3 regions of the Kitasatospora sp. NPDC057904 genome follow, and region 3 is predicted to be linked to each of the others. Evidence: predicted binding sites of a transcription regulator. Region 3 holds the regulator's gene; each other region holds the start of a gene.
What was found. Region 3 encodes HrcA, which represses chaperone genes, less so after heat shock. Its sites were predicted from a motif close to TTNGCACTCNGNNNNNCNGAGTGCNAA; they were not measured.
Positions count from the first base shown of each region.

Region 1 (10,269 bases), on a different contig from region 3:
CATCGGGGCGCGCTGGGAGGACGTCGAGCTGGCGAAGCTGGCGTGACGGCCCGTCGGACCGTGCGGAGGCTTCGCCGTCCGTTTGCCGACAGGCTGTCGGGAAAGTGTTGCGAGGGGGGCGCCGGGCGTGATGGGATGGGTGCTGCGGTTAGGTCTGCCTAACTAGGGAGGCGCCATGTCGAGCACCACCCCCGCCCCGGAGCGCGCCGTGCGCACCACCGGGGCCGGAGAGTCCGCCCGTCGCGCTCCGGGGGAGCCGATGCGGGCGCTGCTGGCCGCGTGCGCCGCGGCCGAGGCGGTGTCCACCCCGCCCGAACCGGCGCCGCGCCGGGCCGACGACGCCGGGACGGACACGCCCCGCGCGGCCTGACGGCCCTGGTCGGACGCGCGCGCCGGGTGACCACGAGTCGGACGGGCACGCCTCAGGCGACCACGACCACCTTGGTGTCCTTCGGGGCGAAGTCCCACAGCAGCTGACCGTCCTGGCGGGAGCTGCGGATGCCGCCGGTCTTGGTCTTGGGGTCGGCGGTCGGCGTCGCGCCGTCCACGGCCGCGCTGAAGCCGAAGACCACGCCGTTCTGCTGCGCGAAGCGCACCACGTGCTCGATCTGCTTGCCGTCCGTCCCGGTGGTGGTGGCCGTGCGGCTGTACACCGGGTACGCGCCGGGGGTCGGCTCGACCGTGCCCGGGGTGACCGGGAACGCCGCGACCACCTGCGGGTTCTTCTTCGGCTCGATCAGCCACACGTAGTGGCCGGAGACCGAGTAGACGACCCGCGTGCCGGTGCCCGAGGAGGCCGGCAGCGTCGGTGCCGTCGGGGTCGGGGTCGTGCTCGGCGCCGCCGAGGTGGCCGGGCCGCCGGCCGTCGCGGTGGCGGTCGGCCGCGCGGCGCCCGCGCGGTCCTGGGCGCCGTTCGCCTGGAAGGCCAGCAGGCTCACGACCGCCAGGGCTCCCAGGGTCAGCCCCGTGACCACCACTCCAGGACCCATCTTCGCCACTGCCGCTCCCGCCGCCGTCCGCTGTACGTACCGCCCTAATCGTGCCAGGTCCTGCGGGCCGCTCCGCAGCGGCTCGGACGTGTGTTCCGCAGTGGTACGCCGTATCGATCGGCCGGTCGGCCCAACGTCGGTCTAACCTTGACCCGTGCTGCTGCTCGCGTTCGACACCGCTACCCCCGCCGTCACCGCCGCCGTCCACGACGGCACGGCCGTCCTCGCCGAGACCGACCAGGTCGACGCCCGGCGCCACGGCGAACTGCTCCTGCCCGCCATCGACCGGGTGCTGCGGACGGCCGGCGTCGACAAGCAGCAGCTCACCGGCATCGCCGTCGGCGTCGGCCCCGGCCCGTACACCGGCCTGCGGGTCGGCCTCGTGACCGCCGCCGCGCTCGGCCACGCGCTGGGCCTGCCGGTGCACGGCGTCTGCACCCTGGACGCGATCGCGTTCCAGGCGCGCGCCGAGGGCCTGGCCGGGCAGCCGTTCACGGTGGCCACCGACGCGCGCCGCAAGGAGGTCTACTGGGCCTCCTACGACGCCGACGGCCGCCGCACCGAGGGCCCCGGCGTGGACCGCCCGGCCGAGCTGTCGCCGCAGCCGCGTTCGGTCGGCGCCGGCGCGCTGCTCTACCCCGACGCCTTCCCGGGCGCGCACGGCCCCGAGCACGTCTCGGCCGGCGCCCTGGCCGGCTTCGCCGCCGCCGAGCTGGCCGCCGGGCGCGAGCTGCTGCCGAACGTGCCGCTGTACCTGCGCCGCCCGGACGCCCAGGTGCCGGCCGGCTACAAGGCGGTGCTCCCGGCGTGAACCACGGCACCACCCTGCGCCCGATGCGCTGGTGGGACATCGAGCCGGTGATGGAACTGGAGCTGCGGCTCTTCCCCGAGGACGCCTGGTCCCACGGGATGTACTGGTCCGAGCTGGCCGAGACCCACCCCGGCGGCACCCGCCACTACACCGTCGCCACCGCCGCGGACGGCACGATCGTCGGCTACGCCGGACTGATGGCGATCGCCGGCGAGGGCGACGTCCAGACCATCGCCGTCGACGAACGCCACCAGGGCGCCGGCCTCGGCGCGGCGCTGCTCACCGACCTGATCCGGGAGTCCGCCCGGCGGGGCTGCGCCGAACTGCTGCTGGAGGTGCGGGTGGACAACCCGCGCGCCCAGCGGCTGTACGAGCGCCACGGCTTCCAGCCGGTGGGCATCCGGCGCGGCTACTACCAGCCCGCCAACGTCGACGCGCTGGTGATGCGCCTCGACCACCCCAGCACCGACAGCACCGACAGCACCGACCCGAAGGACATTGAGGACACCCGCCATGGCTGACGAACCGCTCGTCCTCGGCATCGAGACCTCCTGCGACGAGACCGGCGTCGGCATCGTGCGCGGCACCACGCTGCTGGCCGACGCGGTCGCCTCCAGCGTCAACGACCACGCCCGCTTCGGCGGCGTCGTCCCGGAGATCGCCAGCCGGGCCCACCTGGAGGCGATGGTCCCGACCATCCAGCGCGCCCTGGACACCGCCGGGGTCAAGGCGAGCGACCTGGACGGCATCGCCGTGACGGCGGGCCCCGGCCTGGCCGGCGCGCTGCTGGTCGGCGTCAGCGCCGCGAAGGCGTACGCCTGGGCGCTCGACAAGCCGCTGTACGGGGTCAACCACCTCGCCTCGCACATCTGCGTCGACCAGCTGGAGCACGGCCGGCTGCCCTCGCCGACCATGGCGCTGCTGGTCTCCGGCGGGCACTCCTCGCTGCTGCTCAGCGAGGACATCACGACCGACGTCCGCCCGCTCGGCGCGACCATCGACGACGCGGCCGGCGAGGCCTTCGACAAGGTGGCCCGGGTGCTCGGCCTGGGCTTCCCCGGCGGCCCGATCGTCGACCGCACGGCCCGCGAGGGCGACCCCAAGGCCATCGGCTTCCCGCGCGGGCTGAGCGGCAAGAACGACCCCGCGTACGACTTCTCGTTCTCCGGCCTGAAGACCGCCGTCGCCCGCTGGGTGGAGGCCAAGCGCCGGGCCGGCGAGGAGGTGCCGATCGCCGACGTGGCGGCGTCCTTCCAGGAGGCGGTCACCGACGTGCTCACCCGCAAGGCCGTCAGGGCGTGCAAGGACAACGGCGTCGACCACCTGATGATCGGCGGCGGGGTCGCGGCCAACTCGCGGCTGCGCGAGATGGCCCAGCAGCGCTGTGACCGGGCCGGGATCAAGCTGCGGGTGCCGCGCCCGGGCCTGTGCACCGACAACGGCGCGATGGTGGCCGCGCTGGGCTCCGAGATGGTGTGGCGCGACCGCGCGCCGTCCGCCTTCGACCTGTCGGCGGACTCCTCGCTGCCCGTCACCGACGTCCACGTCCCGGGCGTGGACCACCACCACGGCGACGTCCACGGCCAGGCGTACGAGGCCCTCGGCGGCGGTGCGGCGTGACCGTCGCCATGATGTGGGAGGCCCGCGCCGCCGACGGCCGCGGGGCCGAACTCGCCTCCTGGGCACGGGAGACGGCGATCCCGGCGCTGCGCGGCTCGGCGGGCCTGGAGCGCCTCGAACTGTTCGGCGCCCCCGGTGAGCGGGTGCTGCTGATCGCCTGGTGGAGCGGCGAGCCGGTGCCCGTCGCCGAGCCGCCGGCCGAGCTGCTCGGCCGTCCGGTGCACCGCTGGTCCTTCACCAGCGAGCACGTCGAGTAGGCCGGTACGGGAACCGCGCGCCGGGCCACTACCGTGCTAGCTGAGAAACGGCGGACGGACCAGGAGCGCGTGCGGTGAAGCAGGACGGCCGGAACAGGACCAAGGCGTACGCGGCGGGGGCGCTGGCCCTGCTGGCCCTCGCCACCGGGTGCGGCGGCAACGGGGACGGCGCCGCCGCCCCGGCACCCACGAGCGCGGCCCCGGCCGGGGGCCAGCCCGCCGGCGGCGCCGCGCCGACCGCCGCGGCGACCACGCCCGCGGCGGCGCAGGCCGCGGGCGACGCCGCGTGGGCGAAGTGGAACCTCAAGCCGCTGGCCCCGGCCCCCGCGCCGCCCGCCGACAAGCCCGTCAAGCTCGAACGGACCGGCACCGTACCGGTGTTCAGCGACGTGAAGACGAGCGACAAGGTCGTCTTCATCACCATCGACGACGGTGCCGAGAAGGACCCGAAGTTCGTCGAGATGCTGACCGACCTCAAGGTGCCGATCACGATGTTCCTGACCAAGGACATCGTCAAGAACGACTACGGCTACTTCAAGCCACTCCAGGCGCTCGGCAACCACATCCAGAACCACACCGTCACCCACCCGGTGATGAGCAAGCTCACGCCGGACAAGCAGAAGTCCGAGATCTGCGACGACCAGAGCGCGCTCACCCAGCAGTACGGCACCGCGCCGCTGCTGTTCCGCCCGCCGTTCGGGGACGGTGCCAACACGCCGACGCTCAACACCTCGGTGCAGGAGTGCGGTCCGCGGGCGGTCGTGCTGTGGCGCGAGTCCATGCAGATCCACGACATGCAGTACCAGGCGGCGGACAAGAAGCTGAAGCCCGGCGACATCATCCTGGCCCACTTCCGCGGGCCGAAGGAGCTCAAGGGCGCCACGATGACCCAGATGTTCGGCGAGCTGCTGGCCCGGATCCAGGAGCAGGGCTTCTCGGTGGCCCGGCTGGACGACTACATCCAGCCGCCGGCGTAGCCGTCCGGTCCGTCCGTCCGGTCAGCCGCTCCGTCCGTCAGGCGCGGCCGATCAGACCGGCTGACCGAGCATCATCAGCGGGCCGTTGTCGGTGCGGCTGAGGATCACCGTGACGGAGTTCGGCCCGGAGGGCTTGAGCTGGCGGCGCAGCTCCTCCGGGGTGATCGCCATCCCGCGCTTCTTGATCACCACGGTGCCGACCCCGCGTTCGCGCAGCAGGGCCTTCAGCTTCTTGATGTGGAAGGGCAGCACGTCGGTCAGCTCGAAGGCGTGCGCGTACGGCGTCGGGACCAGCTCGTCCGAGGTCAGGTAGGCGATCTTCGGGTCGATCAGCCGTCCGCCCACCTGCTCGGCCACCTCGGCCACCAGGTGGGCGCGGATCACGGCGCCGTCCGGCTCGTACAGGTACCGGCCGACCGGCCCGGCCGCCGGGTCGGGCAGATCGCCGCCGGTGAGGCTCGCGGCGTGCGGCAGGAGCGTCGCGCGGTGCGGGTGGGCGGCCTTGGTGCCGAACCAGAGCACCGCCTCCTTCACGTCCCCGTGGTCGGAGACCCACTCGGCCTCGGCGTCCTCGGGGACGGCCTCGTGCGGGATGCCCGGCGCGACCTTCAGCGCGCCGATCGGGGTCCGGCGGCCGGCCTCGACGGCCCACGAGAGCGGCGGGGCGTACGCCTCCGGGTCGAACACCCGGCCGCGCGCCGTCCGTCGCGCCGGGTCGGTGAACACCGCGTCGTAGCCGGTGACGTCCACGTCGGCGACGTCCGCGCAGCGCACCTCGACCAGGTCGGCGAGGCCCAGCGCGGCGGCGTTGGCGGCGGTGGCCGCGCAGGCGGCCGGGTCCCGGTCGACGGCCAGCACCTCGATCCCGGCCCGGGCCAGCGCCAGGACGTCCCCGCCGATCCCGCAGCACAGGTCGGCCAGCCGCCGCACCCCGAGCCCGGCGAAGCGCTGTGCGCGCCACTCGGCGACGCTGCGCCGGGTGGACTGCTCGACGCCGTTGGGCGTGAAGTACATCAGGTCGGCGTCCGCCCCGAACTTCGCGCGGGCGCGCTGGCGCAGCCGCGCCTGCCCGAACGCCGCCGACACCAGGTCGGCCGGGTGCTCGCGCCGCAGCCGGGTGGCCAGCGCGAGCTCCTCCTCGGGCGTGAACTCGCGCAGCGCGGCGAGCAGGTCCTGTCCCTCGGGGGTCAGCAGCGGCTGGAGGTTCTCGGTGTCCACGGGGCCATTCTCGCCGGTCGGGCGGTGTGGTGGCCGGTCCCGGGCGGTCGTGCAGGGCCGCGCGGGACGGCGGCCGCGCGTCCGCGGGCCGGGACGGCGGGGCGCGTCGTTGGCACTCTGGTTGACTGAGTGCTAACACGGGCCTATGGTCGTCCTTGGCACTCTCCACCTGGGGAGTGCTAACGCGAAGACGCGTGCCTGACCCCCGCGACGGCAGGTGCGCAGGTTCGCCCCTTACCCGTTAGAAAACCCCGTAATCTCCGAAGGGGAGCTCGGACGTGACCACCAGCAGCAAGGTTGCCATCAAGCCGCTCGAGGACCGCATCGTGGTCCAGCCGCTCGACGCCGAGACCACCACGGCCTCCGGCCTGGTTATCCCGGACACCGCCAAGGAGAAGCCCCAGGAGGGTGTCGTCCTGGCCGTCGGCCCGGGCCGCTTCGAGGACGGCCAGCGTCTGCCGCTCGACGTCGCCGTCGGTGACATCGTCCTGTACTCGAAGTACGGCGGCACCGAGGTGAAGTACCAGGGCGAGGAGTACCTCGTCCTCTCCGCCCGCGACGTTCTCGCCATCATCGAGAAGTAAGTCGTTCCGACCCGCCCCGGATCCGTGTCCCAAGTGACAGGGGCCCGGGGCGTGGTTGTTGGTTCACGTAGTTCGGCGGCCGGTGGGCCGGCCGCAGCCCCGAGGGAATAGGGAACATGGCGAAGATCCTGCAGTTCGACGAGGACGCCCGCCGCTCGCTGGAGCGCGGTGTCAACAAGCTGGCCGACACCGTCAAGGTGACCATCGGCCCCAAGGGCCGCAACGTCGTCATCGACAAGAAGTTCGGCGCCCCGACCATCACCAACGACGGTGTCACCATCGCCCGTGAGGTCGAGCTGGACGACCCGTACGAGAACCTTGGCGCTCAGCTCGTCAAGGAGGTCGCCACCAAGACCAACGACGTCGCGGGCGACGGCACCACCACCGCCACCGTGCTGGCCCAGGCCCTGGTCAACGAGGGTCTGCGCAACGTCGCCGCCGGTGCCGGCCCGGCCGCCCTGAAGAAGGGCATCGACAAGGCCGTCGCCGCCGTCTCCGAGCACCTGCTCTCGGTGGCCCGCGAGATCGAGGGCAAGGACGACGTCGCCGCCGTCGCGTCCCTCTCCGCCCAGGACACCCAGGTCGGCGAGCTGATCGCCGAGGCGATCGACAAGGTCGGCAAGGACGGTGTCATCACCGTCGAGGAGTCGAACACCTTCGGCGTCGAGCTCGAGTTCACCGAGGGCATGCAGTTCGACAAGGGCTACCTGTCGCCGTACTTCGTCACCGACGCGGAGCGGCAGGAGGCGGTCCTGGAGGACCCGTACATCCTGATCCACCAGGGCAAGATCTCCTCGATCCAGGAGCTCCTGCCGCTGCTGGAGAAGATCCTGCAGGGCGGTGCCTCGAAGCCGCTGCTGATCATCGCCGAGGACGTCGACGGCGAGGCGCTGTCGACCCTGGTGCTGAACAAGATCCGCGGCATCTTCAACGCCGTCGCCGTCAAGGCCCCGGGCTTCGGCGACCGCCGCAAGGCGATCCTCGGCGACCTGGCCACCCTGACCGGCGGCACCGTGATCTCCGAGGAGGTCGGCCTCAAGCTCGACCAGGCCGGTCTGGACGTGCTGGGCAGCGCCCGCCGCGTGACCATCACCAAGGACGAGACCACCATCGTCGAGGGCGCCGGCGACGCCGAGGCCGTGGCCGGCCGCGTCGCCCAGATCAAGGGCGAGATCGCCGGCACCGACTCCGACTGGGACCGCGAGAAGCTGCAGGAGCGCCTGGCCAAGCTGGCCGGCGGCGTCTGCGTCATCAAGGTCGGCGCCGCCACCGAGGTGGAGCTGAAGGAGCGCAAGCACCGCCTGGAGGACGCCATCTCGGCGACCCGCGCCGCGGTCGAGGAGGGCATCGTCGCCGGCGGTGGCGCCTCCCTGGTCCACGCCGCCAAGGTGCTGGACGGCGGCCTGGGCCTGTCGGGCGACGAGGCCACCGGTGTCGCCGTGGTCCGCAAGGCGCTGCACGAGCCGCTGCGCTGGATCGCCCAGAACGCCGGCCTGGAGGGCTACGTCATCACCTCCAAGGTCGCCGAGCTGGAGGCCGGCCAGGGCTACAACGCCGCCACCGGCGAGTACGGCGACCTGGTGAAGGCCGGCGTCATCGACCCGGTCAAGGTCACCCGCTCCGCCCTGGAGAACGCCGCCTCGATCGCCTCCCTGCTGCTCACCACCGAGACCCTCGTGGTGGAGAAGAAGGAGGAGGCCGCCGACGCCGGTCACGGCCACTCGCACGGCGGTCACGGCCACTCGCACTGAGGCCCCTGAAGTGGACCGGAGGCCCGGTCCGCCCCCATCCTGGGAGGCGGGCCGGGCCTCCGGCGTTCGGGCCCGGGGGTCCGCGAGTCCGCTTGAAGACTCAACTATCAGTGAAATTTTGCGTTCGGCAAAGATTGCCTTATAACTGAGGCATGATCGAGGCCCGCCACCTGCGCGTCCTGCGTGCCGTCGCCCGCACCGGCTCCTTCTCCGCCGCCGCGCGCGAGCTGGGCTGTACCCAGCCCGCCATCAGCCAGCAGATGAAGGCCCTGGAGAAGTCCGTGGACACCCCGCTGGTGGTCCGTTCGGGCCGGGGCATGCAGCTGAGCGAGGCCGGACGGGTGCTCCTCAAGCACGCCACCGGGATCCTGGCCGGGCTGTCGGCGGCCGAGGAGGAGGTCGCGGCCATCGCCGGGCTGCGGGCCGGGCGGGTGCGGCTGGTGTCCTTCCCGACCGCGAGTTCCACCCTGGTGCCGCCCGCCGTCGCCCGCCTGCGGGACAGCCATCCGGGGGTGCGCGTGTCGCTGGTCGAGGCGGAGCCGCCGGAGTCGCTGGCGATGCTGCGCGGCGGCGAGTGCGAGATCGCGCTGGCCTTCCGCTACCCGCAGTCCGAGGGCGCCACCGCTCTCCCGGTGCCCGCGCACGGCACGCCGCGCGAGGCGCGGGCCGAGGCGAACCTGGAGGCGCAGCAGCTGAGCGCCGGCACCGACTGGTCCGACCTGGTGGTCACGCCGCTGCTGGACGACCCGCTGGTGGGCCTGCTGCCGGCCGCGCACCCGCTGGCGGGGCGCGGCGGCGCGGTGGAGCTGGCCGAGCTGGCGGGGGAGCAGTGGATCGCCGGCTGCCCGCAGTGCCGCGGGCACCTGGTGGAGCTGTGCGCCGGTGCGGGGTTCGAGCCCCGGATCGACTTCGCGACGGACGACTACCCGGCGGTGGTCGGTCTGGTGGCGGCCGGGCTGGGGGTGGCGGTGCTGCCGCGGCTGGCGCTGGAGTCGGTGCGGCCTGACGGGGTGTCGACGGCGCCGGTGCGGACCGCCTCGGGGGCGCCGGCGGTGCGGCAGGTGGTCGCGCTGACCCTGCCGGACCTAGCCGAGGTGCCGGCCGTGGCGCTGATGCTGGAGCGGCTCGCGGGGGCCGCCGGGGCTCGCTGACGCAGGGTCACCGGCCGGGGGGCTTGGAGCGCCGCGAAGAAACGTTTCTTCACGGCGCGGCCTCGGCGTGGCGCTAGCGCTGGGCGACCGTCGGCGCGACCAGTGGGACCTCCACCAGCCGGTGCCGCGAGCGCCCGAGCAGCTCCTCGCGCTCGTCCTCGGTCATCCCGCCCCAGACGCCGTACGGCTCGCGGACCGCCAGCGCGTGCGCCGCGCACTCGGCGATCACGGGGCAGCGCGTGCAGACCTCCTTGGCGCTGGCCTCGCGCGAGCTCCGCGCGGCCCCGCGTTCGCCTTCGGGGTGGAAGAAGAGCGAGCTGTCCACGCCACGGCAGGCTGCGGAGAGCTGCCAGTCCCAGAGGTCCGCGTTGGGACCGGGGAGGCGGGAGAAATCTGCCATGGCTCATTCCCTTCAGAGGCTCGTCGGCCGCGGGCCGGCCCCAGCGGAGCTCGCTGCGGGCGTGGCGGGGCGTCGATGCACTGGTGTGGACACCTGGAAATATGACTTAAGGCAACTCCATGGACAAGTCACCCACAGAGTGGCACAACAGTCAATGACCATACGAAAGCTATAAAAACGGGCGAAGTGGGCATGGACTTCCGCAGGCGCGGACGTGGCAATCGGGTGGTCCGAGGGGCGCACGGAGCCCCGCACCGGTGTGCGGGTCGCACGCCGACCGCGCGCGAGCTGCACAAAAGTGCGGCGTGTGCACCGCGATGCGGCTGATCGGTAATGGGTTGGCCACGTACAGTGGTGGAGATGGCCCCGAAGGCCGTAACTCATTCGAGTGACGGTCGTTGGAAGTGCGGAGGCGGTTAGCGGGCGCCGGACGTCGGGAACGATCGCGGGGAAGTTGAGGCGATCAGCACGGACTCTGTCGCCGATCGGCCGTGTCGGAGAGGTTCGTACC
Region 1 covers NZ_JBHVOL010000012.1:191,855-202,123, reverse strand. The annotation lists gene tsaE (tRNA (adenosine(37)-N6)-threonylcarbamoyltransferase complex ATPase subunit type 1 TsaE) at 1-46, shown strand, start outside; gene ACFVSN_RS28505 (hypothetical protein) at 176-370, shown strand; gene ACFVSN_RS28500 (hypothetical protein) at 423-989, opposite strand; gene tsaB (tRNA (adenosine(37)-N6)-threonylcarbamoyltransferase complex dimerization subunit type 1 TsaB) at 1,144-1,800, shown strand; gene rimI (ribosomal protein S18-alanine N-acetyltransferase) at 1,824-2,321, shown strand; gene tsaD (tRNA (adenosine(37)-N6)-threonylcarbamoyltransferase complex transferase subunit TsaD) at 2,314-3,420, shown strand; gene ACFVSN_RS28480 (hypothetical protein) at 3,417-3,677, shown strand; gene ACFVSN_RS28475 (polysaccharide deacetylase family protein) at 3,752-4,654, shown strand; gene ACFVSN_RS28470 (methyltransferase domain-containing protein) at 4,706-5,872, opposite strand; gene groES (co-chaperone GroES) at 6,151-6,456, shown strand; gene groL (chaperonin GroEL) at 6,573-8,207, shown strand; gene ACFVSN_RS28455 (LysR family transcriptional regulator) at 8,360-9,358, shown strand; gene ACFVSN_RS28450 (WhiB family transcriptional regulator) at 9,432-9,758, opposite strand.
Region 1: the regulator HrcA is predicted to act here: its motif matches at 5,982-6,008, upstream of groES (co-chaperone GroES).

Region 2 (10,269 bases), on a different contig from region 3:
CCGAGCTCCTGCTGGACCTCGATCATGCGGGCCAGCAGCGGGTCGCGGGGGTCGATCAGGTCGTCGCCGAGGAGGACGGCGAAGGGCTGGCCGGCGACGTGCTGCTCGGCGACCGAGACGGCGTGGCCGAGGCCCTTCGGGTCGCCCTGGCGGACGTAGTGCATGTTCGCCAGTTCGACGGACTCGCGGACGCGGCGCAGGCGGTCCTCGTCACCCTTGCGGGCGAGGAGCTCCTCCAGCTCGTAGGCGCGGTCGAAGTGGTCCTCCAGGGCGCGCTTGTTGCGGCCCGTGACCATCAGTATGTCGGACAGCCCCGCGGCGGCGGCCTCCTCGACGACGTACTGGATGGCCGGCTTGTCGACGACGGGCAGCATCTCCTTCGGCGTGGCCTTGGTGGCCGGGAGGAAGCGGGTGCCCAGTCCGGCCGCGGGTACCACGGCCTTGGTTACCGGAATTCGAGTGTTGGTCGTCGTCATGCGCAAACCTTACTAAGGCACGTTTTCAGCCGTCCGGGCGCGGTCGGGCGGCTGGGGAAGCCCGTCGCCGGGGCCGGCCGCGGTGGCAGGCGTCTGGGAAATGACCGGCTGGGAGAGGGGGTCCCCGCCGGCACAGGGCGACAGACTACCCGGCTTTTCCGAACGGTCACGTTCGGCAGTCGGACCGCCCTCCGTACCGGAAGTGACGGGCGCGCGGTGCCCGGCCGGCAGGCTGCCGCGCCAGCAGTCGCCGCCCGCCGCGCGGGCCCCGGCGAGCGCCCGGTCGGCGGCCCGGAGCAGGACGGCCGCGTGGGTGCCGTCCTCGGGGAGCACGGCGACGCCGACGGCGGCGGTGAGGCCGTTTCCGCCCGCCGGGCGGGGCTCGCGGGGGCCGGAGGACCAGTCGAGCAGCAGGTGCCGGCGCACCGACCAGACCAGCCGCTCGGCGACCTGGGCGGCGCCCTCGGCGCCGGTGTCCGGCAGGATCACCAGGAACTCCTCGCCGCTGTAGCGGCCGAGGGTGTCGGACCGGCGGATCTCCATCGCCAGGCGCTGGGCGAGGTCGCGCAGTATGGCGCCGGCCCGCGCGCGCCCGTGCTCGGTGACGATCGCGTCGAAGCCGGCGATCTCCAGGAGCAGCACGGCCAGCGGGCGCGGCCCCTCGTGCTGGTCGGACTGCTCGGCGCGGCGGGCGCGCTCGATCTCGCGGTCCAGGGTGAGCTGGAGGTGCCGGTAGTTCCACACGCCGGTGAGCGGGTCGCAGGAGGCGGTGCGCTCCAGTTCGGCGCAGCGGCCCTCCAGCTCGGCGACCCGCTCGTGCAGCAGCGCCTCCCGGTCGGCGGCCTCGCCGTGCGCCCGGCGCAGCCGCAGGCCGAGCACGGTGGTGCCGGCCAGCGCGGGGACGCTCAGCGCGGCCAGGGCGTGGACCAGCAGCGGGGTGGGCAATCGGGGCGCCCTTTCGCGTGTCAGGCTCGGCCCGTCGGTGGCGGGGGCCATGGCGGGGTTCAGAGGACCTCGGAGCAGAGCAGGGGAGATCCCATGCACAACGAGAAGAGCGGGCTGAGGACACGGCTGCTGGCCGATCGCCGGGCACTCAGCGGGGAACAGCGCACGGAGGCGGCGCACGCGCTGGCCGTGCACGCCGGGGGGCTGGCCGCGCCGGGGGCCACGGTCGCCGCGTACGTCTCGGTCGGCGCCGAGCCGGGGACGGGGCCGCTGCTGGACGGACTGCGGGCGCGGGGCGTGCGGGTGCTGCTGCCCGTCCTGCTGGCCGACAACGACCTGGACTGGGCGGTGTACGAGGGCGTGGACGCGCTGGCCCCGGCCGGGCGCGGGCTGCTGGAGCCGGTCGGGCCGCGGCTGGGGCCGGAGGCCGTCGTGGGGGCGTCGGTGGTGCTGCTGCCGGGGCTGGCGGTGGACCGGCGCGGGCTGCGGCTGGGCCGTGGCGGCGGCAGCTACGACCGCGTGCTGGCCCGGCTGGAGCGGGCCGGGGCGCGGCCGGTGCTGGCGGTGCTGCTGTACGAGCACGAGCTGCTGGCAGAGGTGCCGGCCGAGCCGCACGACCGTCCGGTGGACGTGGCGGTCACGCCGTCGGGGCGCCACCCGCTCGGGTGATCCCGGACCGCGCGGCGGGCCCGGAGACGGCGGTGGCCCCGCTCGCGTTCGAGCGGGGCCACCGGTGCTCCGGGCGTCAGCCGTTGGTCAGGACCAGTTTGTGCTTGGTCGCCTTCTCGACCGCGTCCGGCGTGTAGGCCCAGGTCAGCAGCTTGCCCTTGAGCCAGAGGTCGGTCTGGTCGTTGTAGTTCTCGTGGAAGGCGTGGCCGGAGGCGCCGCCGACGTTGACCCAGCGCGAGGAGTCGAAGTCGCTCAGGTCGACGACCATGCGCATCGACGGGATCCAGTCCACCTGGTAGCCGGCCGCCGCGTTCCAGCCCGCTGCGTCGACCGCCGCCGAGCTGCCGGAGAGGCGGTACGGGCCGCGGTTGAGCAGCTTGTGGACGACGCCGGAGGCGATCGACGAGTCGTCGGTGCCGAGGGTCTGCTCGCGCAGCGTCAGCTTGTGCAGGCGGCCCCAGCTCCAGCTGGAGACGTCCTTGCTGAGCAGCGAGGTCAGCTCCTGGCGGGCGTTCTTCATCGCCTCCTGGAGCAGGTTGTCCAGGCCCTTCTGCTCCTTGTGCTGCGAGTCGATGTACGTCCACCAGGTGCTGTCGGGCTTGCTCAGCTGCTGGCGCACGACCTCGGTCCAGCGGTCGCCGCCGTCGGGCTGGGCCTTGTCCGGGTCGCGGGTGCCGCACTCGGTGACGATCTTGCTGGAGCTGTCCGGCTTGGTCGGGTCGTCCTGCTGGCGGACCAGCAGGCAGTTGCCCTTGGCGCGGATGTCGGCCGGGAACTTCTGGCCGAACGCGAGGGTGAGCAGCTGGCGCCAGACCGCGTTGTAGTACGCGGCGGCGGCCGAGTCGGCGTCCTGGTGGTAGTTCCAGTCCTTCAGGAGGTCCTGGGCCTCGCGCACGTACGGGTCGTCGATCTGCTGCTTGAGCAGCAGCGGGACGAGGGTCTTGGCCATGACGCTGGTGTTGTCCAGCTGCAGGGTCTGCATGTCGTCCGGCGAGATCTTGCCGTTGTTCTTGAGCAGGCCGTCGATCTGGTCGGTGATCTCCTTGGCCCGGGTGCCGTACTCCCAGTCCTTGGTGAGGCCGTACTTGTACGTCGGGTCGACCACGGCCTGGTTGGCGGTGACGATGTAGCCGGCGGACGGGTTGAAGCTGTACGGCAGGGCCGCGAAGGGGATCGAGCCCTTCCACTGGTAGGCGGAATCCCAGCCCGGGGCCGGGAGCGTGCCGTCGCCCTTGCCGCGGACCGGGATGTCACCCGGGGCCTGGTAGCCGATGTTCTTCGCGTCGGCGTAGATCAGGTTCTGCGCGGGGACGGCGAAGTCCTTGGCGGCGTTGCGGAAGTCGTCCCAGTTCTTCGCCTTGTCCAGCTCGAAGACGGCGTCCATCGTCTTGCCGGGGTTCAGCGCCGTCCACTGCAGGGCGACGCCGTAGCCGCCGGTGCCGCGGTCGGGGGCGGCGCTGCCGTTCGGGGCGTACTTGCCGACGTTCTGCTGCTCGGTGCTCTGGTCGGAGATGAGCGGGGCGCCGGTCTGGGTGGTGCGGACGGTGATGGTGCGGTCCTCGCCGCCGGCGACCTTGATGGTCTCCTTGCGGAGGTCGAACTTCACGTCCTTGCCGTCCACCTGGTAGGTGTCCGGGCCGGTGACCTTCTCCAGGTACAGGTCGGTGACGTCGGCGCCCAGGTTGGTGAAGCCCCAGGCGACGTCCTTGTTGTGGCCGATCACCACGCCGGGCATGCCCGCGAAGGTGAAGCCGGTGACGTCGAACTGGCAGGTCGGCGAAACGGTGCGGCAGTGCAGGCCCGTCTGGTACCAGACCGAGGGCAGGCCGGGGCCGAGGTGCGGGTCGTTGGCCATCAGCGGCTGGCCGGTCGTGGTGTGCGAGCCGGCCACCACCCAGGAGTTGGAACCGATGCCCTGGCCCGGGCGGCCGAGCAGCTGCGGCATCGCGTCGACCCGGTCGGTGAGGCCCTGCAGGAGCGCCTTGGTGGTGGCCGCGCCCTGCGCGGTGGGGGCCGCGGGGTTGCCGGCGCCCGGCGCGGTGGAGCCGTCGGCCGGGCGGTAGGTGTCGCCCGAGACCGTGCCGGTCTTCACGATCGTGCCGTTGCGGGCGTACGGGTAGTCCGGGTACAGCTCGGCGATCTTGTCCGGGGTGAAGTCCTGGGACAGCAGCGAGCGGTCGATCTCCTCCTGGAGGTTCCCGGAGAGGTTCCAGGCCATCGCCTTGAGCCAGGCCACCGAGTCGACCGGGCTCCACTGCTCGGGCTTGTAGCCGCTGTTGACGGCGCCGAGCATCGCGTACTCCAGCGAGGCCTTCTCCCCGCCCGGGTGCTCGGCCAGCCAGGCGTTGACGCCGTCCGAGTACGCCTGGAGGTACTTCTTGGTCTCCGGCGAGAGCTTGGTGTCGAACTCCTTCTGCGCCACCTGGCGCCAGCCCATGGTGCGGATGAAGGAGTCGGTGTCGACCTGGGAGTCGCCGAACATCTCGGAGAGGCGGCCGGCGGTGATGTGCCGACGGACGTCCATCTCCCAGAAGCGGTCCTGCGCCTGGACGTAGCCCTGGGCGCGGTAGAGGTCCTCGGAGGTGTCGGCGTAGATCTGCGGGATGCCGTTGGCGTCGCGCTTGACGTCGACCGGCGCGCTCAGGCCCGCGATCTTCACGGTGCCGTCGACCGTCGGGAAGGACGCGCGGACCGCGGCGACCCCCCGGTAACCGCCGTAGCCGACGCCGGCCACCAGCAGCACGACCAGCACGATCACGATCAGACGGGCGCGCCGGAACTTCTTGGAGCGGGGCATCTGGGTCCTTGCGGTCCTCGACTTCGGGGCGGGCGGGCGTGTCCAGGGCCTGCGGCCGTGACAGGGCACCACATTAGGCCGAGTCCATGGGACGGCGTGCACGGGGACGGCCCGGAACGGGGCCTGTGTGAGGAGCCCAACTAAAGATATGGCAAAATGTTAGAATGAGTAACGATCCGCAAGAGGAGTATTGACGGCTTCTTAACGGGTCCGCGGCTCACCCCGGTACCACCAGCACTACCCGCATCACCTGCATCACCGAGAGACTCCAGCACCACCAGCACCACCGAGAGACACCAGCACCACCGAGAGACACCCCGCCCGCCCCCATGCCTGCACGAGGTGCCCCTGCGTGAACGTCGACCACCTGAACCAGCTGCTTCTCGAGTTCTCCGTGATCCTCCTGGTCGCGGTGGTCGCCGTGCGGATATCGACCCGATCAGGGCTACCCAGCCTCCTCATCTACCTCGGGATCGGCATCGCCCTCGGCCAGAACGGCATCGGCGTCACCTTCAACAACGCCGAGCTCACCCAGGTGATCGGCTACGCGGCCCTCGTGGTGATCCTCGCCGAGGGCGGCCTGAAGACCAGCTGGAGAGAGGTCAAGCCGGTGATGCCGGCGGCCACCGTGCTCGCCACCGTCGGCGTCGGGGTGAGCGTGTTCGTCACCGCCGCCGGCGCGCACTGGCTGGTCGGCCTGGACTGGCGCACCTCGATGCTGCTCGGCGCGATCGTCTCCTCCACCGACGCCGCGGCCGTCTTCTCCGTCCTGCGGATGGTCCCGCTGCCGCACCGGCTCACCGGCCTGCTGGAGGCCGAGTCCGGATTCAACGACGCGCCCGTCGTCATCCTGGTCGTCGCCTTCGCCACCACCGGCGAGCTGGACTCCTGGTACGTCCTGCTCGGCACGATCGCCGCCGAGCTCGCGATCGGCGCGGTGATCGGCCTCGCGGTCGGCAAGCTCGGCGCGTTCGGGATCAAGCACGTCGCCCTGCCGTCCTCCGGCCTCTACCCGATCGCCGTCATGGCGCTGACCGTGCTCGCCTACGCGGGCGGCGCGCTGCTGCACGGCTCCGGCTTCCTCGCCGTCTACATCAGCGCCGTGATCCTCGGCAACGCCAAGCTGCCGCACGGCCCGGCGGTGCGCGGCTTCGCGGACGGCCTGGCCTGGATCGGGCAGATCGGGATGTTCGTCCTGCTCGGCCTGCTGTGCACGCCCGAGACGATGGGCGACGCGGTGATCCCGGCGCTCGTCATCGGCGGGGTGCTGGTCTTCCTCGCGCGGCCGCTGTCGGTGGTGCTCACGCTGACGCCGTTCCGGGTGCCCGGCAAGGAGCAGGCCCTGCTGAGCTGGGCCGGGCTGCGCGGGGCGGTGCCCATCGTGCTCGCCACCATCCCGGTGGTCTCGGGCGCGCACAAGGCCGAGGACGTCTTCAACATCGTCTTCATCCTGGTCGTCGTCTTCACCCTGCTCCAGGGCCCGACCCTGCCCTGGGTGGCCAGGCAGCTGAAGATCGGCGAGGGCGCGATGGGCCAGGACCTCGACATCGAGTCCGCGCCGCTGGAGAAGCTGCACGGCCACCTGCTGTCCGTCGCGCTCTCCCCCGAGTCCCGGATGTCCGGCGTGGAGGTCGGCGAGCTGCGGCTGCCCAAGGGGGCGGCGGTCACCCTGGTCGTCCGGGAGGGGAGCTCCTTCGTGCCGGACCGGGCGACGGTGCTGCGCGGCGGCGACGAGCTGCTCGTCGTCACGACGGACGAGGTCGGCGAGGCGGCGGAGAAGCGGCTGCGGGCCGTGGACAAGGGCGGCAAGCTCGCGGGGTGGCTGTACGGGAAGTGAGCCGTACAGTAGTGGCGTACCGGGCCTTTCGGGGCCTGGAAGCCCGTTCCGGCTTGGATCCGTTGGGGCCTAGCGCTATCTACGCGCGTAACTGTATGGTGGAAGAACACCGCTTTTTGACCAACCCAGCATCTGCCTGATGCAGAGTTGGCGCGACCGCTCGGCGGCTGCGGCCCGGCTCTCGGCAACCACGCCGGAGCGGCCCGGTATCTACCCCGGTCGACGCACGAGAGGACGACTCTCGGCGCCGTCGGGGCCACCCCATGCCCTTGCCGCGCTACCAGGCAGCAGGAAGGACGACCGTGACGGCCCGCCGAACGGTCGACGACGCCACGAACACCCCCACCGCCCCGGACGCCGCACCCGCGCGCGTCGGGTACGGCGCGCTGCTGCGCACCCCGGGTGCCTGGACGTTCCTGGCACCCGCGTTCGTCGCGCGGCTGCCCTACGCCATGCTCGGCATGGGCATCCTGATGCTCGTCACGGGCACCGGCGGCTCGTGGGGCACGGCCGGCACCGTCACGGCGGTCGCCGCCGTCGCCCAGGCCCTGATCGGCCCGCAGACCGGCCGGCTCGCCGACCGGTACGGGCAGGCCACCGTCCTCGTCCCGACCGTCTTCGTGCACGCCGCCTCGGTCGCCGCGCTGATCGTCCTCGCGAACGGCCACGCGCCGGCCTGGAGCCTGTGCCTGGCCGCCGTCCCGGCCGGGGCCAGCGTGCCGCAGATCGGCGCGATGGTCCGCGCCCGCTGGGTGGCCAAGCTCGGTGCCGAGGGCGCCTCCGCCTCCTCCGCCGCCAAGGTCGGCACCGCGTTCGCGTTCGAGTCCGTCACGGACGAGCTCACCTTCGTCGTCGGCCCGATCCTGGCCGCCAAGATCGCCACCTCGGTCAGCCCCTCCGCGAGCCTGATCACGGAGGCCGCGCTCACCTTCGTCGGCGGCCTGGCCTTCGCCGCCCAGCGCCGCACCGCGCCGGCCCGGATCGTGCCGCGGCCCGGGGCGCAGCGCGTCTCCGCGCTCGCCTCGCCCGGCGTCCGGCTGCTGGCCGGCGCCATCCTCGGCGTCGGCGCCGTGTTCGGCGGCATGCAGGTCTCGGTCAACGCCTTCGCCGACTCGGTCGGGCAGCACGCCGCGGCCGGCACCGTGTACGGCATCTTCGCCGGCGGCTCGATGGTGGCCGGCGTGCTCTACGGCGTGATCGCCTGGCGGCGCGCGGTGCAGCAGCGCATGATCACCAGCTACACCCTGCTGGTGCTGGGCTGCTCGACGCTGTGGGCGATGCCCAACCTGGTCACCCTCTCGATCGCCGGACTGGTCTGCGGCCTCGCCATCGCGCCGACCCTGATCAGCGGCTACACCCTGGTCGAGACGCTGGTCGCGGACGGCGCCAAGACCGAGGCCTTCACCTGGCTGACCGGCGCCATCGGCCTCGGCCTGGCGGTCGGCTCGATGGTGGCCGGGGGGCTGATCGACAGCCACGGGCCGTCGGCCGGGTTCCTGGTGCCGGCCGTCGGCGCCGGGCTGGGCCTGGCCGCGCTGGTCTCGCTGCGGCACCTGCTGGCGCCGTCGGGCGGGGCGAGCACGGTGGTCGCCGGATCCGGCGCCGGCACCGTCCCGGCCGCCGCCGAGCCGCAGCTGGTGGGCGCCGCCAAGGGCTGACGGCGGCCCGACCGGGCCCATGTCACACCGGAGTCGCTGGACTCATCCAGCGGAATACCGCATCATTGACCATCGTTAGCACTCATCAGGCGCGAGTGCCAGGAGGAAGACAAGTGCCCACGTACCAGTACCAGTGCACCGAGTGCGGCAACGGCCTGGAGGCGGTGCAGAAGTTCACCGACGACGCGCTGACCACCTGCCCCGACTGCCAGGGGAAGCTGCGCAAGGTCTTCTCGGCCGTGGGCGTGGTCTTCAAGGGCTCGGGCTTCTACCGGACCGACAGCCGCTCCTCGTCGAGCAGCTCGGTGAGCTCCTCGTCGTCGGGCTCGTCGACGACGTCCTCGTCGTCCGGGTCGTCCTCGACCCCGGCGTCGTCCACCTCGGGCTCGTCCTCCCCGGCTCCGGCCGCCGGCTGACCCCAGCACGCACCGGAAGGCCCGCTGCCCCGCTCCACGCGGTGGCGGCGGGCCTTCCGCCGTTCTCGGGGCAGCTCCCTCATCGCCGGGCGCGTCAACGTTCACGGGCCCGGCCAGCTCGTACGGGTGTACGGAATCGTCCACAGGGCCGGGGTTTTCCACAGGCTGCGGATAACATCTTCCGGCTTTCGCGGCGGACGCTCATCGTGGGGTCACCAGAGACCGACCGACCCCGGAGGTGGTTCCCGATGAACGCCCTCAGCCACGCCGTCCCGCTGCCCGCACCCGCCGTTCCGCCCCGACGGGCCGTGCCGAGCTTCCGGCCGATCCGGCGCGGGGCCGGCGGACGGCACCGCTGGTGGCGCGCCGTCCGGCGGCGGGCCGGGGTGCCGGCGTTGGTGCTGCTCGCGGTGGCCGCGGCGCTCGCGTTCGGGCCCGCACGGGCCGGGCTGCCGCCGCCGTCCGGTGGCGCGCTGGGCCAGGCGGGTTGTCAATCCTGGGCTTCGGATGATCACCCGTAACCGGCCGACGACTTCGTCGTTCGAGGCGGCATGAAGGGCTTCAAGGAATTCCTGCTGCGTGGAAATGTCGTCGAGCTCGCCGTCGCCGTCGTCATCGGCGCGGCCTTCACCAACATCGTCAACGCCTTCGTCAAGGGCGTCATCAACCCGATCGTCGGTGTATTCGGGACGAAGGACCTCGCGTCCTACAGTTCCTGCCTCAAGGGGCCCTGCGAGGTGGCCCCCACCGGCGAGGTCGTGTCCGGGATCCTCATCCTCTGGGGCTCGGTGCTCAGCGCCGTGCTCCAGTTCCTGATCACCGCCGCCGTCGTCTACTTCGTCCTGATCATTCCCATGAACCGCATGGCCGCCCGGCGCAAGTCCCTCGCCGAGGAGGTGGCGGAGGCCGAGGCCAAGGAGGTCCAGCTGCTCACCGAGATCCGCGACGCACTGGTCGCCCCGCTGCGCTGAGCGCGGCCCGTCCCGTCCCGTCCTGCCCTCGTCCCTCGTTCCTCGTCCCGCTCAGTCGCCGTGGTGCGGCGGGCGCTGGCTCAGGTACCAGTCCAGCCCCCGCCCGCTCCCGGCCCCGGGGCGGTCGCCCCAGCCGGAGTCGGTGTCGTCCCGGGAGTGCCGGTCCAGCGGGTCCCCGAAGACGAGGCGCGCCTTCGCCCGCGCCTGCTCCTTCGCCTCGCGCTCCCGCGCGGCCTGCTCCGGCTGATCCGGCGCCTCCTGCTCCTGCGCCCGGCCACCTGCCTGGCCCTGTCCCTGCTCGCTCACCCTGTTCACCCCGCTGCTCGACCCGGTCGTCCTGCCCCTCCAGCCTAAGAGCCCGAGACGGACCGCGGGCCCGGGTGCGGAGCGCTCCGCACCCGGGCCCGGTCCAGGGCTCGGTCCCCGCTCCCCGATCCCCTCACGTCCCTTTCCCCGTACGCCCTAACTCCCCTTACGCCTTACGCCTTACGCCGCCTCGA
Region 2 covers NZ_JBHVOL010000016.1:107,909-118,177, reverse strand. The annotation lists gene galU (UTP--glucose-1-phosphate uridylyltransferase GalU) at 1-476, opposite strand, end outside; gene ACFVSN_RS32405 (GGDEF domain-containing protein) at 489-1,421, opposite strand; gene ACFVSN_RS32400 (5-formyltetrahydrofolate cyclo-ligase) at 1,515-2,090, shown strand; gene ACFVSN_RS32395 (penicillin acylase family protein) at 2,167-4,887, opposite strand; gene ACFVSN_RS32390 (potassium/proton antiporter) at 5,240-6,724, shown strand; gene ACFVSN_RS32385 (MFS transporter) at 7,027-8,382, shown strand; gene ACFVSN_RS32380 (FmdB family zinc ribbon protein) at 8,496-8,798, shown strand; gene ACFVSN_RS32375 (hypothetical protein) at 9,047-9,319, shown strand; gene mscL (large conductance mechanosensitive channel protein MscL) at 9,350-9,769, shown strand; gene ACFVSN_RS32365 (hypothetical protein) at 9,821-10,075, opposite strand; gene ACFVSN_RS32360 (sigma-70 family RNA polymerase sigma factor) at 10,256-10,269, opposite strand, start outside.
Region 2: the regulator HrcA is predicted to act here: its motif matches at 8,458-8,484, upstream of ACFVSN_RS32380 (FmdB family zinc ribbon protein).

Region 3 (10,269 bases):
TGCATGACGCGCTTGCGGCGGATCACCCGCAGCGCCATGACGCCCTTGCCGACGCTGAAGCCGGTGAGGCGGGCGAGCAGCACCTGGTTGACGAACGACAGGACGAGGCCGGTGGCCAGCAGGCCGACGATCCACGGCACGCCGGCGACCGCGCCGTGCTTGCCCGCGTGGCCGGCCTTGTTCGCGACGGCGAAGGCCGGGCCGACGGCGACCAGGAAGTCGATCAGGATGGCCGGAAAGCGCCGGTAGTTGCTGGTCTCCGGCGGCGTGGGCGCCGCGGTGGCGGCGTCGAACCCCTGCCCGTGGGCCGCGTACGGCTGCGCGGGCTGCGGCTGTTGGGCCGGCTGCGGCTGGTACGGCTGGCCGTGCGCCGGGTACGGGTTCTGCCCGTGCGGCGGGTACGGATTCTGACCGTACTGCGGCTGGGGCTGCTGGTACTGCTGCGGCTGCTGGTACTGCTGCGGCGGCGGCTGCTGCTGCCCGTACGGATTCGGCGGGTACCCCTGCGCCGGGTACGCCTGCTGCGGCGGCTGCGGCTGTGCGTAAGGGTTCTGGCCGTACTGCTGCGGTGATGGATAGCCCTGTGCCATGTGCTCCCCCGTAGAGCTGTCGAGCAAGATCAGCCCCGCATCCTACTCACCGCCCGGAGCGGGAAGTCGGCCCACCCGACTTCCCGCTCCGGACCCGCCCCTACTGCCAGGGCAGCGGCGGCGCCGTCCGGGCCGGCGCCTCGGCGAGCGCGGCCAGCGCGATGCGCACGCCGGCGGCCAGCTGCGGGTCCTCGCCCGCGGCCCACTCGTGCGGCGCGATCGGCACCTCGACGTCCGGGTCGACGCCGTGGTTCTCCACGCCCCAGCCGTAGTTCTCCAGCCAGAACGAGTACTTGGGCTGGGTGACCAGGGTGCCGTCGACCAGGTGGTAGCGGCTGTCGATGCCGATCACCCCGCCCCACGTCCGGGTGCCGACCACCGGGCCGAGCCCCAGCGCCTGGATCGCGGCGTTGACGATGTCGCCGTCCGAACCGGAGTACTCGTCGGCGAGCGCGACGACCGGTCCGCGCGGGGCGTCCCCGGGGTAGGGCTGCGAGCTGGTGATGTCCCGGGCGACGTTCCAGCCGACGATCCGGCGGGCCAGCTTCTCGATCACCAGCTGGGAGGTGTGGCCACCCCGGTTCTCCCGGATGTCGACGATCACGCCCTCCTTGGCCATCTCGGAGCGCAGGTCGCGGTGGAGCTGGGCCCAGCCGGCGCTCTGCATGTCCGGGATGTGCAGGTAGCCGAGCCGCCCGCCGGACAGCTCGCGGGTCTCGGCCCGGCGCCCGGCCACCCAGTCGTGGTAGCGCAGCGCCTCCTCGTCGGCGAGCGGGACGACCACCGGGTGGCGCTGGTCGGTGCCGTCCTTGCCGGCCACGGTGAGCTCGACGGGCTGCCCGGCGGTCCCGGCCAGCAGCGGCGCCGGGCCGGTGACCGGGTCCACCGGGCGGCCGTTGACGGCGAGGACGGCGTCCCCGGGGCGGATCGCGGCGCCGGGCGCGGCGAGCGGCGAGCGGGCCCGGGGGTCGGAGGACTCGCCGGGCAGGATCCGGGCGATCCGCCAGAGGTCCCCGTCCTTGACCAGGTCGGCGCCGAGCAGGCCCTGGCGCCGCGCGGGCTCGGTGTGCAGGCCGTAGGGCATGACGTAGGCGTGCGAGGTGGCGAGTTCGCCGTGCACCTCCCAGAGCAGGTCGACCAGGTCGTCGTGCGAGCCGACCCGTTCGACCAGCGGGCGGTAGCGCTCCAGGACGCCGTCCCAGTCGACGCCGGAGAGGTCCGGGCGCCAGAAGTTGTCGCGCATCAGCCGGCCGTTCTCGGCGTACATCTGGCGCCACTCGGCGGCCGGGTCGACCGTCACCCGCAGCCGGGCGAGGTCGACGGCCGTCTCGTCCTCGTCGCCCGCCTTGTGGTCGGCCGGGAGGATCCGCAGCTCGCCCTCGTCCACGACCGCCAGCCGGCTGCCGTCCCCGCTGACCGCGAACCAGTCCAGGCCGTGCACGAGCGGCTCGGCCCGGCGCTTCTTGAGGTCGAAGCGCTCCAGCGTGGCCCGGGGCCGTTCGTCCTCCAGCGAGGCCGCCTCGTCGCCGAGTTCGCCGAGCAGCGGCAGGCGCGTCCACAGCACGCCGTCCTTGCCCGCCTTGAGCGCGCCGAAGCGGCCGCCCTCCACCGGGAAGGGGACGATCCGGTCGGCGATGCCGTCCAGGTCGACCCTGGTCACCGGCGCGGCGTCGGCGCCGCCCTCCTCGCCGTCGCCCTTCTTGCCGCGCGGCTCCTCGTCCTCCCCGCCGAGCGGGCGCCCGGCCCGCTGCGGGCCGAACGGGGACGGCGTGTCGGCGGCCAGCGTGATCAGGTACGGGCGGCAGCCGTTGGGGAAGGACAGGTCGAAGACGTGCGAGTCGTAGACCGGGTCGAAGTTGCGCACCGACAGGAAGGCCAGGTAGCGGCCGTCCGCGGTGAAGGCCGGCGCGGTGTCGACGAAGCGCTGCTGGGTGACCTCGCCGACCGTCCGGGTGGCCAGGTTCGCCAGCACGATCTGGCGCAGCGACCACGCCCCGCTGCCCGGCACCGGGCGCGACCAGGCCAGCCACGCGGAGTCCGGGCTGAACACCAGGCCGCTGACCTCGCCGTCGGTGCTGCGGGCCAGCTCGTGCACGGCGCCGTCGGCGAGCGTCACCAGCAGCACCCGGCCGTCGTGCACGCCGAGCGCCGCCTGCTTGCCGTCCGGGGAGACCATCAGCGAGTTGACCCGGCCGAGCTGTCCGGCGGCCAGCCGGCGGCGCTCGGCGCCGTGGACGGCGGGGGCGAACTCCAGCCCGTCCTCGCCCCCGGCGTCCGACACCCACAGCACGCCCTGCGCGCCGTCCTCGCCCGGCACCACGCGGGCCAGCCGGCCGCGCACGCCCGGCGTCTCGTCCAGCACCCGGGCCGGGCCCTCGCGGTGGGTCAGCCAGTGCACGCTCCCGCGCACCACGACGGCGCTGGCCCGGCCGGTGCGGTCCGGGGCGACGGTCTCCAGCCAGTGCGCGGCGTGCACCGGGCGCGGGCGGCGGCCGGTGCGCGGCCCGGCCAGCCGGACGTCCAGGCGGCGCGGCTCGGCGCCCTCGGCCAGGTCCTCCAGGAGCCACAGGTCGCCGGCCCGGTGCCAGACCACCCGGGTGCCGTCGGTCGCGGCGTTGCGGGCGTAGAAGCCGTCCGGGGAGGTGGTGTGGCGGCGCAGGCCGGTGCCGTCCGGAAGGCTGGAGTAGAGCTCGCCGACGCCCTCGTGGTCGGACAGGAACGCGATCCGCGAGCCGTCCGCGCCGGCCACCCACAGCGGCGAGGAGAGCTGCCCGTCGAGGTCCTCGTGGATCCGGACGAACTCGTCCCGGCCGATCCACAGCTTGCCCGCCCGGCCGCCCCGGTAGCGCTTCCACCAGGCCGGTTCGCGGTTGTTGACGGTGCCCAGCAGCACCCGGTCGCCGTCCGGCTCGAAGGCCAGCCCGCCGACCGGCCCGTACGGCAGCCGCACCGGCTCGCCGCCGTCCAGCGGCACCGCGTGCGCCCAGGTGCGGCGCAGGGTGGCCTGCCCGGCGGTGGTGGTGGCGATCGGACGGCCGTCGGCGGTCCACCCCTGTAGCTGGGTCTGGCCGCTGCCCCAGTGGGTCAGACGCCGCGACGGGCCGCCGTCCACCGGCACGACGTGCACCTCGGGCGCGCCGTCCCGGGCGGAGGTGTAGGCGATGTGCCGCCCGTCCGGGGAGAACCGCGGGTGGTGGACGGGCAGGTGATCGGCCGTCAGCCGCCAGGCCCGGCCACCGTCCAGAGGGGCGAGCCAGACGTCGTTCTCGGCGACGAAGGTGACCAGGTCACCGTGCAGATGCGGGTGGCGCAGGTATGCGCCGACAGGGTTGCTGAGGGGTTCCGTCACGCCGCCAGCGTAGGCACGTACGCGGACGGGGCGGGCCGCTTTTACCCGACTCCACCCGGGTGAGACCGGGCGGGATCCGGACGGAATCCGAGTGGGAACCGGGCGAAAACCGGGCGGGATCCGGGCGGCCCCCGAACGCAGGGGCCGTCAGGCCCAGCGCCCCGTGCGCCCGAGCAGCAGCGCCCCGGCGGCCACGCCGGCCGTCGAGGTGCGCAGCACCGACGGGCCGAGCCGGTGCGGCTTCGCGCCCGCCTCGGCGAAGGCGGCCAGCTCCTCCGGGGAGACGCCGCCCTCGGGGCCGACCACCAGGACGACGTCCCCGGCGGCCGGCAGCGCGGCGGCGGCCAGCGGCTCGGAGCCCTCCTCGTGCAGCACCGCGGCGAACGCGGCGCCGGCCAGGACGGGGGTCAGCTGGCGGGTCGTCATCAGGTCCCGCACCTCGGGGAAGCGCAGCCGGCGGGACTGCTTGCCCGCCTCCCGGGCGGTGGCGCGCCACTTGGCGAGCGCCTTGGCGCCGCGCTCGCCCTTCCACTGGGTGATGCAGCGCGAGGCGGCCCACGGGATCACGACGTCCACGCCGACCTCGGTCATGGTCTCCACGGCCAGCTCGCCGCGGTCGCCCTTGGGCAGCGCCTGGACGACGACGATCCGCGGCGCCGGCTCCGGCTCGCGGCGCACGGCGGCCACCGTGACGTCGATCGCGTCCTTGCCGAGCACCTCGGCGACCGTCCCGTCCACGCCGAGCCCCAGCCCGTCGGCCAGGGTGACCGCCTCGCCCGCCGTCAGCCGCTTCACCGCGGCCGCGTGGCGCCCCTCCGGCCCGTCCAGCCGCACCACGGCCCCGGGCGCGGCGGCGGCGATCCGCTCGGTCTCTACGACGAACACGGGGGCGGTCATGAGGGGGAACCTTTCCGGGGTGGGACCTGCGGCCCGGGCCGGCAACCACGGCCAGGGCCCGCGACCAGGGGGGACGGAACGCGAAAGGGGTGCCGGGGCGAGGCCCCGGCACCCCTCCGCGGACGGCTAGCGGCCGTTGAACGCGTCCTTCAGACGCGAGAACAGGCCCTGCTGGCCCGGCGCGAACTGGCCGGACGGGCGCTCCTCGCCGCGCAGCACCGCGAGACGGCGCAGCAGCTCCTCCTGCTCGGCGTCGAGCTTGGTGGGCGTCTGCACCTCGACGTGCACTATCAGGTCGCCCCGGCCGCCCCCGCGCAGGTGGGTGATGCCGCGGCCGTGCAGCGGGATCGACTGGCCGGACTGGGTGCCGGGCCGGATGTCGACCTCCTCCAGCCCGTCCAGGGTCTGCAGCGGCACCTGGGTGCCGAGCGAGGCGGCCGTCATCGGGATGGTGACGGTGCAGTGCAGGTCGTCCCCGCGCCGCTGGAAGACGGTGTGCGTGGTCTCGGCGATCTCGACGTACAGGTCGCCGGCCGGGCCGCCGCCGGGGCCGACCTCGCCCTCGCCGGCCAGCTGGATCCGGGTGCCGTTGTCGACACCGGCCGGGATCTTGACGGTCAGGGTGCGGCGGGCGCGGACCCGGCCGTCGCCGGCGCACTCCGGGCACGGGGTCGGCACGACGGTGCCGAAGCCCTGGCACTGCGGGCAGGGGCGGGAGGTCATGACCTGGCCCAGGAAGGACCGGGTGACCTGGGAGACCTCGCCCTTGCCGCGACACATGTCACAGGTCTGCGCGGAGGTGCCGGGCGCGGCGCCCTCCCCGCTGCACGTGGTGCAGGTGACGGCCGTGTCGACCTGGAGCTCCTTGGTGGTGCCGAACGCGGCCTCCTCCAGGGTGATCTCCAGCCGGATCATGGCGTCCTGCCCGCGGCGGGTGCGCGAGCGCGGGCCCCGCTGGCCGGCCGCGGCGCCGAAGAAGGCGTCCATGATGTCGGAGAAGCCGAAACCGGCCGCGCCGGCGCCGAAGCCGCCCGCGCCACCGCCGCCGCCCGGCGAGAGCGGGTCGCCGCCGAGGTCGTAGACCTGCCGCTTCTGCGGGTCGGAGAGCACCTCGTAGGCGGCGTTGATCTCCTTGAACCGCTCCTGCGTCTTCGGGTCCGGGTTGACGTCCGGGTGCAGTTCGCGTGCCAGGCGCCGGAACGCCTTCTTGATCTCGTCCTGCCCCGCATCCCGTCGGACGCCGAGTACCGCGTAGTAGTCCGTGGCCACCTAATGCTCCGCTTGTTCCGCCTGTAGTAGTGCTGCGACAGGGCACCACCGCTGGTCTGTCCAGCGGTGGCTGATTGCTACGACTCGGCCAGGATCTGACCCACGTACCGCGCCACCGCTCGCACCGCCCCCATTGTGCCCGGATAGTCCATCCGGGTCGGACCGATCACACCCAGTTTGGCCACGCTCTCGTCGCCCGAACCGTAGCCGACGGACACCACCGAGGTGGAATTCAGCCCCTCGTAGGCGTTCTCCCGGCCGATCCGGACCGTCATCGCCGCGTCCGTGGTCTCACCCAGGAGGCGGAGCAGGACGACCTGCTCCTCCAGGGCCTCCAGGACCGGCTGGATGGTGAGCGGGAAGTCGTGGCCGAAGCGGGTCAGGTTGGCCGTGCCGGCCAGCATGATCCGCTCCTCGTTCTGCTCGGCGAGCGCCTCGAACAGCGTCGCCAGGACCGTGGTGACGGTCGGCCGGTCGACCTGTTCGAACATCGCGGGCAGCTCCTCCAGCGCCGCCGGGACGTCCGGCAGGCGCTGGCCGACGGCCCGCGCGTTGATCCGGGCCCGCAGGTCCGACAAGGCCGTCTCGCCGACGGTGCCCGGGCAGTCCACCATCCGCTGCTCGACCCGGCCGGTGTTGGTGATCAGGACCAGCATCACCTTGGCCGGGGCGAGCGCGACGAGTTCGATGTGCCGCACGGTGGAGCGGCTCAGCGAGGGGTACTGCACGACGGCGACCTGCCGGGTGAGCTGGGCGAGCAGCCGCACGGTGCGTGCGACGGTGTCGTCCAGGTCGACCGCGCCCTCCAGGAAGTGCCGGATCGCGCGCCGCTCGGGCGCGCTCATCGGCTTGACCTCGGCGAGCCGGTCGACGAACAGCCGGTACCCCTTGTCGGTGGGGATGCGCCCGGCGCTGGTGTGCGGCTGGTGGATGTACCCCTCCTCCTCCAGCGCCGCCATGTCGTTGCGGACGGTGGCCGGGGAGACCCCGAGGTTGTGCCGCTCCACCAGGGCCTTCGAGCCGACCGGCTCCTCGGTGCCCACGTAGTCCTGGACGATCGCGCGCAGCACGGCGAGCTTGCGGTCGTCGAGCTGGCGGACCTCACCGGCCATGGGGCACGCACCTCCGTCTTCGCACGTTGTCCGTTGTGACGTATCGAGCTGATGCGGGCCTGGAAGGCCCGGGTTTGGCACTCTGAGCGCACGAGTGCCAGAACCCTACCTGCCAGTGTACGGCCCGGGTCCGACGGCAGGAACGGCGCAGCGGGGGTGATCCTGCCCGCAGTTCCCGGCGCGGGGGTGGTGCCCCGCGGCCGTCCGGGTGGCAGCATCGATAGCGGACGGCGAACGGAGGAGCAAGCGATGTCGAGCTCGGCCCAGCACACCCGATTCGCGCCCGACCGCGGCCTGACCGGCCGGATGGTCGGGACCATGTTCGTGATCGGGCTGTTGTACGTCGGATTCACCGGCCTGCTGATCGTGCTGCTGCGCGGCGCCTGGCCCCTGATCGTGCTGATCTCCGGCGGGCTGTTCGTGGCCCAGTTCTGGTTCAGCGACAAGATCACCGAACGGGCCATGGGCGCCCGCCCGGTGTCCCCCGAGCAGTACCCGCAGTTGCACGGCACCGTCGACCGGCTCTGCGCGCTCGCCGACATGCCCAAGCCCAGGGTGGCGGTCGCCGACAGCGACATGCCGAACGCCTTCGCCACCGGCCGCAACCCGCAGAACGCCGTCGTGTGCGTCACCACCGGCCTGCTGCGCCGGCTGGAGCCCGAGGAGCTGGAGGGCGTCCTCGCGCACGAGCTCTCGCACGTCGCCCACCGGGACGTCGCCGTGATGACGATCGCCGGGTTCCTCGGCGTCCTCGCCGGGGCGATGACCAGGATCGCCATGTACGGCGGGTTCATCGGCGGCGGGCGCAACAACAACGACCAGAACGCGGCGATCGCGGCGCTGATCATCCCGCTGGTGTCCATCGTCGTCTACGCGATCAGCTTCCTGCTCACGCGGCTGCTGTCGCGCTACCGCGAGCTCGCCGCCGACCGCGCCGCCGCCCAGCTCACCGGCCGGCCCAGCGCGCTCGCGTCGGCGCTCACCAAGGTCACCGGGCAGATCGCCGCGATCCCGTCCAAGGACCTGCGCCAGGCCCAGCCCTACAACGCCTTCTACTTCGCCCCGGCGCTGAGCGCCAAGGAGACGGCCTCCCAGCTGCTCTCCACCCACCCGACGCTGGAGAAGCGGCTGGAGCAGCTGGCGAAGATCTCCGCCCAGCTGGGCCGCTGAGCCCCGCCGACCCGCCGACCCGCCGACCCGCCGACCCGCCTGAAGGGACCGCCGTGGGAATCCTGGACGCCCTGTTCGGCCGCACCAAGCCCGTCAAGCCCGACCTCGACCAGCTGTTCGGCGTCCCCTCGGCCGCGCTCACCCTGGAGGCCGGCGCCGGGTTCCTGCCCACCGGGCTCGGCTCGGTGTGCTTCGCGGCCGTCGAGGGCGCCGCGTTCGTCCAGGTCGAGCAGCAGGTGCGGGCGCTGCTCGACGCCGACACCGAGCGCGGCGGCGTCCCGGTGGAGGCCTCCAAGGACGGCTACGGCTACTCGTGGCTGCTCGCCCGGCACACCGCGGAGGAACTGCCGGAGCTGGTGAACGACCTGCACGCGGTCAACAGCGAGCTGGAGGCGAACGGCTTCGGGCCGCAGCTGCTCTGCTCGCTGGTGGGCTTCCGGAACGGGGAGGGGCAGTCGCTGGCGCTGGTCTACCTGTACAAGCGCGGCACGTTCTACCCGTTCGCGCCGATGCCCGGCGGCGGGGAGCGGCGCAACAGCCCGCTGGAGCTGCAGATCAACGCGATGCTGGCGAACGACCTGCGGCTGGAGAAGGACCTCGGCCGCTGGTTCCCGGTGTGGGGCGCGCCCGGGCTCTGACGGGCCGTCCGTAGACTCGCCGGCATGCGCAGCCGCCAGTACGGACCCGACCTGACCCCGCCGTGGAAGAAGCAGGCACCCGCCCCGGAGGTGCCCGCCGAGCGGGACCTCGTGGTCGAGGAGGCGGCGACCGGCTTCTGCGGGGCGGTGGTGCGCTGCGAGAAGACGGCGGAGGGGTTCACCGTCACCCTGGAGGACCGTTTCGGCAAGCACCGGGTGTTCCCGATGGTGCCGCGCGGCTTCCTGCTGGAGGGCAGGGTCGTCACCCTGGTCCGGCCGTCCGGCCCGGCCCCCGTCCGCGCCCCGGCCCGCACCGCCTCCGGTTCGGTCGCCGTCCCCGGCGCCCGCGCCCGGGTGGCGCGCGAGTCCCGCATCTACGTCGAGGGCCGGCACGACGCCGAACTGGTCGAGCGGGTCTGGGGCGACGACCTGCGGATCGAGGGCGTCGTGGTCGAGTACCTGGAGGGCGTGGACGACCTGCCCGCGATCGTCGCCGACTTCGCCCCGGGCCCCGGCCGCCGCCTCGGCGTCCTGGTCGACCACCTGCTGCCGGGCACCAAGGAGCACCGCATCGCCGCCCGGGTCACCGGCGAGGACGTGCTGGTCGTCGGCCACCCCTACATCGACATCTGGCAGGCGGTGAAGCCGTCTTCGGTCGGCATCCCGGCCTGGCCGACGGTCCCCCGCGGCGAGGTGTGGAAGGAAGGCGTCTGCCGCCGCCTGGGCTGGCCCGTCGACACCCCGGCGGCGTGGAAGCACATCCTGTCGAAGGTGAACTCCTACAAGGACCTGGAGCCCGAACTCCTGGGCAGGGTGGAAGAGTTGATCGACTTCGCGACCCTCCCGGGTCAGGCGTAGGTCTGGAACTCCGAGGTGTCGAGCGTGACGCCCAGCAGATGCACCGGAATGGGCTCGCCGAACTTGGTGGTCCGCTCGGAGACGTAATCCGGCAGACCCGAGGCGCTCGCCCGGGTGGGTTCGGTGAGCAGCACACAGACGGCCTTGATCGGGTCGACGATCAGGTAGACGGGGATCGTGCCCTCGGCGTAGAGCTCGCGCTTGGTCCGGTAATCGCGGAGCGCACTGGTCTTCGAGACCACCTCCACCGTCGCCACCGGCACAGTCGCTTCGGCAGCCCCTCTCTCGAACACCACGAGATCCGGCTGCAATCGACTGCCACCACCACAGGAGACATCCTGCCTGGTCCAGCGATGCCACCTCTCGGCGGGGATCTGATGGATCAG
Region 3 covers NZ_JBHVOL010000009.1:309,284-319,552, forward strand. The annotation lists gene ACFVSN_RS24265 (RDD family protein) at 1-590, opposite strand, end outside; gene ACFVSN_RS24270 (S41 family peptidase) at 691-3,939, opposite strand; gene ACFVSN_RS24275 (16S rRNA (uracil(1498)-N(3))-methyltransferase) at 4,087-4,836, opposite strand; gene dnaJ (molecular chaperone DnaJ) at 4,963-6,105, opposite strand; gene hrcA (heat-inducible transcriptional repressor HrcA) at 6,183-7,217, opposite strand; gene htpX (zinc metalloprotease HtpX) at 7,467-8,387, shown strand; gene ACFVSN_RS24295 (hypothetical protein) at 8,441-9,025, shown strand; gene ACFVSN_RS24300 (DUF3097 domain-containing protein) at 9,050-9,883, shown strand; gene ACFVSN_RS24305 (Uma2 family endonuclease) at 9,874-10,269, opposite strand, start outside.